DNA from 3 places in the Thalassotalea coralli genome. Region 3 is predicted to be linked to each of the others. Evidence: predicted binding sites of a transcription regulator. Region 3 holds the regulator's gene; each other region holds the start of a gene.
The links. The regulator MetJ, encoded in region 3, represses methionine synthesis genes. The targets are predictions, from matches to a motif close to TAGACGTCTAGACGTCTA.
Positions count from the first base shown of each region.

Region 1 (3,211 bases), on a different contig from region 3:
TAGGTTTTGGAACAGGGTTAGCTCCTAAAGCTCCTGGTACGTTTGGGACGCTCGCTGCATTACCTATACTCTGGTTATTAGCCGACGTCACTCTTCCTTACTATTTAGTCGTGACTTTTCTATTTAGCGTAGCTGGCATCTTTATTTGTGATTACACCGCCAAGAAAGTTGGCGTACATGATCACCCGGCAATAGTATGGGATGAAGTGGTCGGTTATCTCATTACCATGATTTTGATCCCAATGTCGCTAACCACACTAGTCACTGGATTTTTACTCTTTAGATTTTTTGATATTTTAAAGCCGTGGCCTATCTCTTGGCTAGACAAGCACTGTCATGGTGGCTTAGGAATAATGTTAGACGATATCGTGGCAGGATTAATGGCATTAGTAGTAATGCACTTAATTTTTTAGTTGTAGCGCTAATTGATATTAAAAAGGCCTCTATTGAGGCCTTTTTTAGTTCAGATGCCTTTTCTTCTACGATTAGTGCAAGATACGTGCTTTTATTGTCCCTGGTATCTGCCTTAACGCTCTAAGTGCTGTTTCACTGTTTTCTGTTTCGATATCGATAACAACATAACCAATCTGATCATCAGTTTGTAAGTATTGTGCAGCGATATTGATATTGTGCTCAGCGAACGCTTGGTTAATTTGCGTTAAAATTCCAGGCTGGTTCTTATGGATGTGAAGCAAACGGCTGGTGCCGGAATGTTCAGGTAAAGATACTTCAGGGAAATTTACTGCAGATAGGGTTGAACCATTATCTGAGTATTTCGCTAGCTTACTCGCTACTTCTAATCCGATGTTAGCTTGAGCTTCTTTTGTACTACCGCCAATGTGAGGCGTTAATATGACGTTATCGAATTCACGTAAAGGAGAGGTAAATTCTTCATCATTACTCTTTGGCTCAACAGGAAATACATCAACCGCTGCTCCAGCAACTTTCTTTGAAGAAAGTGCAGCGCATAAGGCGTCAATATCAACAACTGTACCTCTAGAGGCGTTAATGAATATCACGCCGTCTTTCATTGCCGCAAACTGTGCAGCAGCCATCATATCTTGTGTTTGCGCTGTTTCAGGAACATGTAAACTAACGACATCTGCACTTGCCAATAAGCTATTTAAACTACTTGCTTGTTCGGCATTTCCTAAAGGAAGTTTAGTTTCAATATCGTAAAATTTTACTTTCATACCTAAGGTTTCTGCGAGTATGCCTAGCTGCATACCAATATGACCATAACCTATGATACCAAGCGTTTTTCCTCTGGCTTCAACAGAGCCACTAGCAGACTTGTTCCACACGCCACGATGCGCTTGAGCACTTTTTTCCGGAATGCCTCGAAGTAATAGCAAGAGTTCACCAATAACCAGTTCAGCAACTGAGCGCGTGTTGGAAAATGGTGCGTTAAATACAGGGATACCACGTCGTTGAGCAGATGCTGTGTCGACTTGGTTAGTTCCAATACAGAAACAGCCGATAGCGACTAGTTTTTTTGCAGCCTCAAGTACTTTGTCGTTTAACATAGTACGAGAACGGATACCGATAAAATGAACATCTGCTATTTTTGCGATCAGTTCATCTTCAGCAAGAGAGGTTTTTAAATATTCAATATTGCTATAACCGGCTGATTTTAGTTCTTCCAGTGCGCTCTCGTGCACACCTTCTAGTAGCAAAATCTTGATTTTTTCTTTGGCAAGTGACGTGTTACTCATGTGTTTTATCGCTATATATTTTAAGTTAGTTTAGAGCGTGTTAAGTCTTGCTGCATATTTTGGCTATTCATTATTGCATTTTTACTGCTCGACATTTTGGTTGCTCACGTATCGTGAAAAACCACAAAAACATCGTCCCTATAGCATATAAAAAGCAATGTCTTGCTACTAATTCAGCCAAAATCAGAATACTAGTTAAACACGCTTTAGATAGTTTTAGATGGCTAGATACCCAAAACCATCTAAACGTTAACATATAGTGCTAAAACTCTAAAGTGTTATTTTACGACTTTTGCACCTTCCGGTGTACCTAACACAAGAACATCTGCGCCACGCTCAGCAAACAAGCCGTTTGTCACTACACCGACGATAGCATTGATACGTGTTTCTAATCCTTTTGGGTCTAATATATCTAAGTTATGGACATCTAAAATGACATTGCCATTGTCAGTGACAACACCTTGGCGGTAGACAGGATCGCCACCAAGCTTTACTAGTTCTCTTGCTACATAACTGCGTGCCATTGGGATAACTTCAACAGGCAAAGGGAATTTACCTAAAACAGGTACTTGCTTTGATTCATCACAGATACAAACAAATTGTTTAGCAACAGCTGCTACAATCTTTTCTCGAGTTAGCGCTGCGCCACCGCCTTTGATCATGTGCATGTGTTCGTTGATTTCATCGGCTCCATCTACATAGACACCAATCTCATCGACGCTATTTAGGTCAAATACTTCAATACCGTGCGCTTTTAAGCGTTTAGTCGATTCTTCAGAGCTAGAAACCGCGCCTTTAATATCGTGCTTTTTCTTCGCAAGTGCATCAATAAAAAAGTTAACGGTCGAGCCTGTACCTACACCAACGATAGTATCATCTTCTACGTAATCTACAGCTTTGATCGCTGCAGCTTGTTTCATTTGATCTTGAGTCATTTTTATTCCACTAATTAGGGGTCTTGAATAGTTCGCATCAATTACGACAAATACTTTGCGCAATAGTATAACAGGCAGAAGAAAGACAGGATAACCTAATACCCAAATTTAACTTTTTTACTTGTTTAAAAGTGATATAGCTGGCTTGGCGTCGCTATTTCAGAAAGGGGAACATCCCACGCTTCGCTTGGCACTTGGTCAACTAACTGGCAGTCATGGGCTAACCCAATTTTTCTTATGTGATTTAGTTTTTTTAGTGGGTCAGCAAAAGTTCTGTCGTAGTAGCCGCCACCCATGCCCAGTCTATTACCTTGGTTGTCGAACGCCACGAGAGGAGTAAAGACAATATCTAGATGTTCTAAAGGACACACCTGAGTCACATTGAGTGCCGGCTCTTCAATGCCATATTTGTTGTTTACCATTTCGCTGGTTTTGCAATATCGTAAAAATATTAAGTGTCCTTTAGAAAATGGGTGAAGGACTGGCAGGTAAACGTCGATGTTATTTTGCCAACACCATTCAATGATAGGCATTGTTGAAACTTCGCCGTCATTTGCCAGG
Region 1 covers NZ_JBVVBK010000001.1:407,573-410,783, forward strand. The annotation lists gene ACOB80_RS01790 (phosphatidylglycerophosphatase A family protein) at 1-413, shown strand, start outside; gene serA (phosphoglycerate dehydrogenase) at 486-1,715, opposite strand; gene rpiA (ribose-5-phosphate isomerase RpiA) at 1,994-2,650, opposite strand; gene ACOB80_RS01805 (5-formyltetrahydrofolate cyclo-ligase) at 2,776-3,211, opposite strand, start outside.
Region 1: a site for MetJ is predicted at 1,951-1,968, ahead of serA (phosphoglycerate dehydrogenase). Genes of this name have one in related genera too.

Region 2 (3,211 bases), on a different contig from region 3:
TCACCCAGGTTTTAAAAAGCTTAAAGCCACTTCTGAACTTATTGCAATATGGGATGATCACGATTATGGCGAAAATGATGCGGGAAAAGAATACCCAGAAAAAGAAGCATCACGGCAGATTATGCTAGATTTCTGGCAAGAGCCTAAATCGTCACCTCGATATACTCGCGATGGGATTTACACTAGCTATATGTATGGAAGTGACGATAAAAAGGTGCAGGTTATATTGCCTGATTTACGTTGGAATAGAGACAAAATTCACAGTGTGTCGAAAATGAGTTACGTAACAGATCGTGTCCCCAATAACATGGGACCTTATAAGGTTTCACCCACTAAAGGTGCGTCAATGCTTGGCGAAGAGCAGTGGCAATGGTTAGAAAAAGAATTGTTAAAGCCGGCCAAAATTAAAGTGATAGGTTCAAGCTTGCAACTGCTTCCTGAATTCACGGGTTGGGAATCTTGGGCTAATTTTCCTGAAGACAGAAAGCGATTATTATCATTTATTGAAGAGCATAAAGTTTCGGGTGTTATTTTTATCAGCGGTGACACCCATTGGGGAGAAGTGTCTTACGTAAATAGCAAGAACAACACTAACCATTATGGCTTATGGGAAGTCACCAGCTCTGGTTTAAGTGAAAAGTGGAAAGATGTTAGCCCGAACAAGCATAGGCTAGGCGCTTTTACAAATGAAGTGAATTATGGCTTTATTGAAATAGATTGGACACTTTCAGATCCCTTGATTGCGATAGGGTTAAAAGACGTGAAAGGCGAGATTGTTAACCAACATCAGTTTCGACTTTCATCCCTTCAGGCGAAATCTTAGAAAAACCGAGCGTATAACACAAAAAAGACCCGAGCTTGCTCGGGTCTTTTTTGTTTCCGGGACACTCATTTTAACTAAATTGGAATTTTAGGCTCTGTTTAAAATTGAATTTTTAGCCGATACCACGGATAAAGATAACTTTGCCGTCTTTTTCTATGACATCGACTTTGCCCGCTTCAATAAGCTTAGTTTCTACTAAAATAGAGTCTTTGCCTTCCACTGTTGGTTCACCTGTGACTTTATCGATAACAATTGCTGTACCAACAACTGCCGCAAAACTATGCCAAGGATTGTGATGATGATGACCAGGATTAACAACAACTACTTTCTTTTTTACTACGGGGGTACATACGCGACCTTTGCCTTGCACCCAACGACATGTTTGTGCGCTGTTAGCTGAAAAATTCACTGCTAATAATGCTGTCATAACTAAACCGGATAAAATTATTTTCATGGTGTCTACTTCCTTTACCTTGTTAAACTGAGGTTAACTGTAACCAAAACAATGTAACCAGTCTGTTATCGATATCACTAGCTTTGTTACCTTATAGCGATTCGAAAGGTCTGATTCTAAAATAGTTGTAAAAACTACGTGCCTTTGAAGACAATTGCGTTTATAAATACGTTTAGATGGCTAGAATGCTAAATGAAAAGTTAACTTCAGGATTAGAATGAAAAAAGATACCAAAATTGTAAATGCTGGCAGAGCATCAAAATGGACACGTGGTGTTGTAAATCCTCCGGTAGAGCGTGCTTCAACAGTCGTATTTGAATCAACAAAACAAATGAAACATGCTACTGCTAATCGCGGTAATCAAGTGTTGTTCTATGGGCGTCGCGGCACGTCGACTTCATTTGCTTTTCAAGACGCCATGACAGAACTGGAAGGTGGCGCTGGCTGTGCACTATATCCATCAGGTACAGCAGCAATAACCAACGCCATTTTAGCCTTTGTTAAAACTGGTGATCATATTTTAATGGTGGACACTGCTTACGAACCTACACGTGATTACTGCGACAAAGTACTTGCTCGTATAGGGGTTGAAACGACTTATTACGACCCACTAATCGGTAAAGGCATTGAAGCACTAATTAAACCTAATACGAAAGTGGTATTTTTAGAATCTCCAGGCTCAATCACCATGGAAGTTCAAGATGTACCTGGTATTGCAGAAGTGGCACACAAACACGACTGTATTGTCATGCTAGATAATACCTGGGGCGCGGGTGTTAATTTTGACCCGTTTAAACACGGTGTCGACATTTCTATTCAGGCAGCAACTAAATATATTGTTGGTCATTCAGATGTTATGTTGGGAACTGCTGTTGCCAACGAAAAGTATTGGCCTGATCTGCGTGAAAACAGTTACTTGATGGGGCAGTGCACCTCGCCAGATGATTTGTATTTAGCGATGCGTGGTATTAGAACGTTAGGTGTTAGACTTAAACAACATCAAGAGAACGCGTTAAAAGTAGCTAACTGGTTGAGTGAACGCGAAGAAGTTGACACCATTTTGCATCCTGCATTTTCTTCATGTCCGGGGCATGAATTCTTTGAGCGAGACTTTACTGGCTCAAACGGCTTGTTTTCCTTTGTTTTAAATCGCGGAGATCAAGCATCAGTTAATGCACTTTTAGATGGTATGCACCATTTTAAAATGGGTTATTCCTGGGGCGGGTTTGAAAGTTTAATCTTGGGTAACACTAATGTAGGTCGATTGCGCACCGCGACAGAGTGGAACCACGAGTTTCCGCTTATTCGAGTGCACATAGGATTAGAAGACCCTGACGACTTAATTGAAGATTTAGCTGCGGGTTTAGATAGGCTTAATCAAAGTTTAAGAAAAATAAAGTAACTCACATTTTTGAATATCTATAGTGCTGTAGGCTAAGTTTAGAGCGCTATAGATAGTGTGTTAATCTAAACTACTATCGAAATTTCATCTTGTTTCGGTAATTCTCCTACTGTTTTTATTACTAAAAACCTTTGAAAAATGTTTACGTATCCCATGTTAGTAAAAGTTATCTAGACACAATTAATCATGGTCAAAGGCTAAACTTTTCTATTAGTTTTAGTAGTTTATAATGATTTTTGTAAAATATTTGTATAATTTGTTATAAATTAGTTTGTAATTTGTTTTTTTTGTCCTATCTTTACTTTGCTTATACAGGGAGTTGAGTATTGTTAAATGGAATTAATCTCAAATATTTCTCAATATTTATTTTCCTCGCTTGTATCGAAAAAATAGGCGCTTAAAGGCAGTTGATTAAGTTCTTATTAAACGCACACCGACGTTAAAAAGTAGTTTATTTGTTTTGTTCGACGTTGGTTATTTAATGGAAATAATGTTAATTGGATTTGAAATGAAAAAAGCAATATTTTTGATA
Region 2 covers NZ_JBVVBK010000002.1:473,774-476,984, reverse strand. The annotation lists gene ACOB80_RS07500 (alkaline phosphatase D family protein) at 1-823, shown strand, start outside; gene ACOB80_RS07495 (hypothetical protein) at 936-1,277, opposite strand; gene ACOB80_RS07490 (cystathionine beta-lyase) at 1,495-2,679, shown strand; gene ACOB80_RS07485 (hypothetical protein) at 3,161-3,211, shown strand, end outside.
Region 2: a site for MetJ is predicted at 1,443-1,460, ahead of ACOB80_RS07490 (cystathionine beta-lyase). Genes of this name have one in related genera too.

Region 3 (3,211 bases):
AAAGTCGTATTGTTGTTGTTTGGCTAACTCATGACCTTGATGATCTTCAAATCCAGGGAAATACACTTTTTCTACTGCAGGGTGCTCTTTTAAAAACGACGCCACTTGATTAGCGTTCTCTTGGTGCTGTTTCATACGAACAGGTAATGTTTTTAAACCGCGAAGCGCTAAGTAGCTGTCAAACGCAGAGCCTGTAATACCAATACAATTTGCCCACCAAGCTAACTCTTCACCTAGCGCTTGTTCACGTGTCACTAACACACCACCCACAACATCACTATGACCATTAATAAATTTTGTAGTTGAATGGAAAACAATATCGGCACCCAGTAACAACGGCTGTTGCAATACTGGCGATAAAAAGGTGTTATCTACCGCAACTAACGCCCCAGCTGCTTGGCTTTGCGCTGTGATAGCTTTGATATCCACCAAGCGCATTAAAGGGTTACTCGGTGTTTCAATTAACACTAACTTAGGTTTCTGAGCTAAAGCTTTATCCAATGCATCTTGATCTGATTGGTCAACAACAACAAGCTTAAACTGCCCTCTTTTGGCTAAATGAGTAAATAAACGATAACTGCCACCGTAACAATCGTGTGGGATAACCACGGTATCGTCGACAGAAAGTAACTGACAGATAAGATGCACAGATGACATTCCGGTGCTGGTCACAATACCAACAGCACCTTGTTCTAAATCAGCAATAGCTTGAGCAAAAGTCGCTCTAGTTGGGTTACCCGTTCGAGAATAATCGAATTGGCGTTTATCGTTAAACCCTTTTAACGCATACGTGCTAGATAAATGGATCGCAGGTATAACTGCGCCATGATGCTCATCAGTATTTATGCCAGCTCTTACCGCTGTTGTTGCTAGTTTTTTGTCTGTCATGTGCGTTACCTTACCAAAAAATGCCGTTTTAGATGTTTGGACGTCCAAAAGTCTAAACCTTTTAAATTTTCCATGCAACAACTTTAGACTTCTAAACTTCTACACTTTCATTATTGACTCATGCTATCTAACGGGTAAAATCTCTTATTGTAATTAGGTTTTATCATTGAGGTACGCATGGCAGAGTGGAACGGGGAATATATTAATCCCTATGCTGAACATGGAAAAAAAAGTGAACAAGTTAAGAAAATAACCGTTTCAATTCCACTACGAGTATTAAAAGTACTAACTGACGAGCGTACTAGACGCCAAGTTAATAATTTACGCCACGCAACTAATAGTGAGTTGCTATGTGAAGCGTTTTTGCACGCATTTACCGGTCAACCACTTCCGAGTGACGAAGATCTTGCGAAAGATAACGAAGAAAAGTTACCCGCAAGCGTTCGCAAAATTCTTGAAGAAAAAGGTATTACTGATTTTAGTCAATACGAATCTGACGAAAACGAGTAGCAATTCACGAAAATCCGTGTAATAAAAGGAGGCTTTAAGCTTCCTTTTTTGTCGCCATCAATTTATTTCGCTATCACTTTCTGCCGTTATTAGGCAATCGACAAGCCCGAACAACCAGCCGAACAATAATACCAATAACAGATAAGTAATTAACTCCCAATCTAAGTAAATTGGGTTTAACTGCATTTCCTTCGCTATGGCCGTTTGCGTTAACGCAAGTTTACCCGTTTTTACTTTTTCCACTAAAGGCATAATTTTAGATACTGCCTCGTAAAAGAATAACACTAGGGCAAAAGTAAAGGTGCTGATTAACAGCCAACCTCGTTTCGGGCGATTTAATGTTAGCTGACCTATGCCAGGATAAACGAGGAGATTAAATAGAAATGCTTTGAGTTTGGGCTTAGCCATACAATCACTTACTTGAACAAAACTATAGTGAACGGCAGGACACATTGCCGTGTCACTATAGAATAATCAAGCTTTATGCGTTTTGCATATAGTTTTCAGGCATTTCTAAAGCAGCAACGCCAGAATCAACCGCGGCTTGTGCCACGGCTTTAGCAACACGACCACATAAACGAGAGTCCATTGGCTTTGGAATAATATAATCTTTGCCGAACTCTAATGCAGTTTCACCACTTGCCGCTAATACTTCTTGTGGCACAGGCTCTTTCGCCAATTCACGGATTGCATGCACACAAGCAACTTTCATTGCATCGTTAATTGTGCGAGCGCGAACATCTAATGCACCACGGAAGATAAACGGGAAACACAATACGTTGTTAACTTGGTTCGGGTAATCAGAACGACCTGTTGCGATGATCACATCTTCACGAGCAGCCTTGGCAACTTCTGGCTTTATTTCTGGATCAGGGTTAGAACAAGCAAAGATAACTGGATTGTTCGCCATCATTTTTACATGTTCTTCACTAAGAAGATCTGGGCCAGAAACACCAACAAACACGTCTGCGCCATCAATCACGTCTTCAAGAGTGCGTTTATCAGTATTGTTAGCAAAAAGCTTTTTATATTCATTTAAATCGTCACGACGCGTATGAACAACACCTTTAGTGTCTAACATGTAGATCTTTTCACGTTGTGCGCCACAACTAATTAATAGCTCCATACAAGCGATAGCGGCTGCACCTGCGCCCATACAAACGATATTAGCGTGTCTTAATTGTTTACCTTGGATTTCCAACGCGTTTATCATGCCAGCAGCCGTTACGATTGCCGTACCATGTTGGTCGTCATGAAATACAGGAATTTTACAACGCTCAATTAATGCTTTTTCAATTTCAAAACACTCTGGCGCTTTAATATCTTCAAGGTTAATACCACCGAAGCTATCAGCTATATTAGCAACAGTGCTAACGAATTCTTCAACAGTTTTATGCTTTACTTCGATATCGAAAGAATCGATGTTGGCGAAACGTTTAAACAGTAAAGCCTTTCCTTCCATTACCGGTTTTGAAGCCATACCGCCAAGGTTACCTAAGCCTAAAATCGCAGTGCCATTGGTGATAACTGCAACAGTGTTGCCTTTTGCAGTGTATTGATAAACTGCATCTGGGTTTTCAGCGATTTCGCGTACTGGTTCAGCAACACCTGGACTATAAGCTAAAGCTAAGTCTTTGCTCGTTTCGGCAGGAGTTGTTAATTCGATACTAATTTTGCCCGGCGATGGAAACTGATGATAGTCCAATGCTTGCTGGCGCAAATCTGTCATAGTGGTGTCCTTTAGAGTGCGTTAAAAAGTATTATGTTTTATTTTTCGCTAATGGTATGAGAACTCACCCCCTAATATCAACCC
Region 3 covers NZ_JBVVBK010000003.1:19,909-23,119, forward strand. The annotation lists gene metB (cystathionine gamma-synthase) at 1-888, opposite strand, end outside; gene metJ (met regulon transcriptional regulator MetJ) at 1,066-1,398, shown strand; gene ACOB80_RS08365 (hypothetical protein) at 1,456-1,806, opposite strand; gene ACOB80_RS08370 (malic enzyme-like NAD(P)-binding protein) at 1,880-3,127, opposite strand.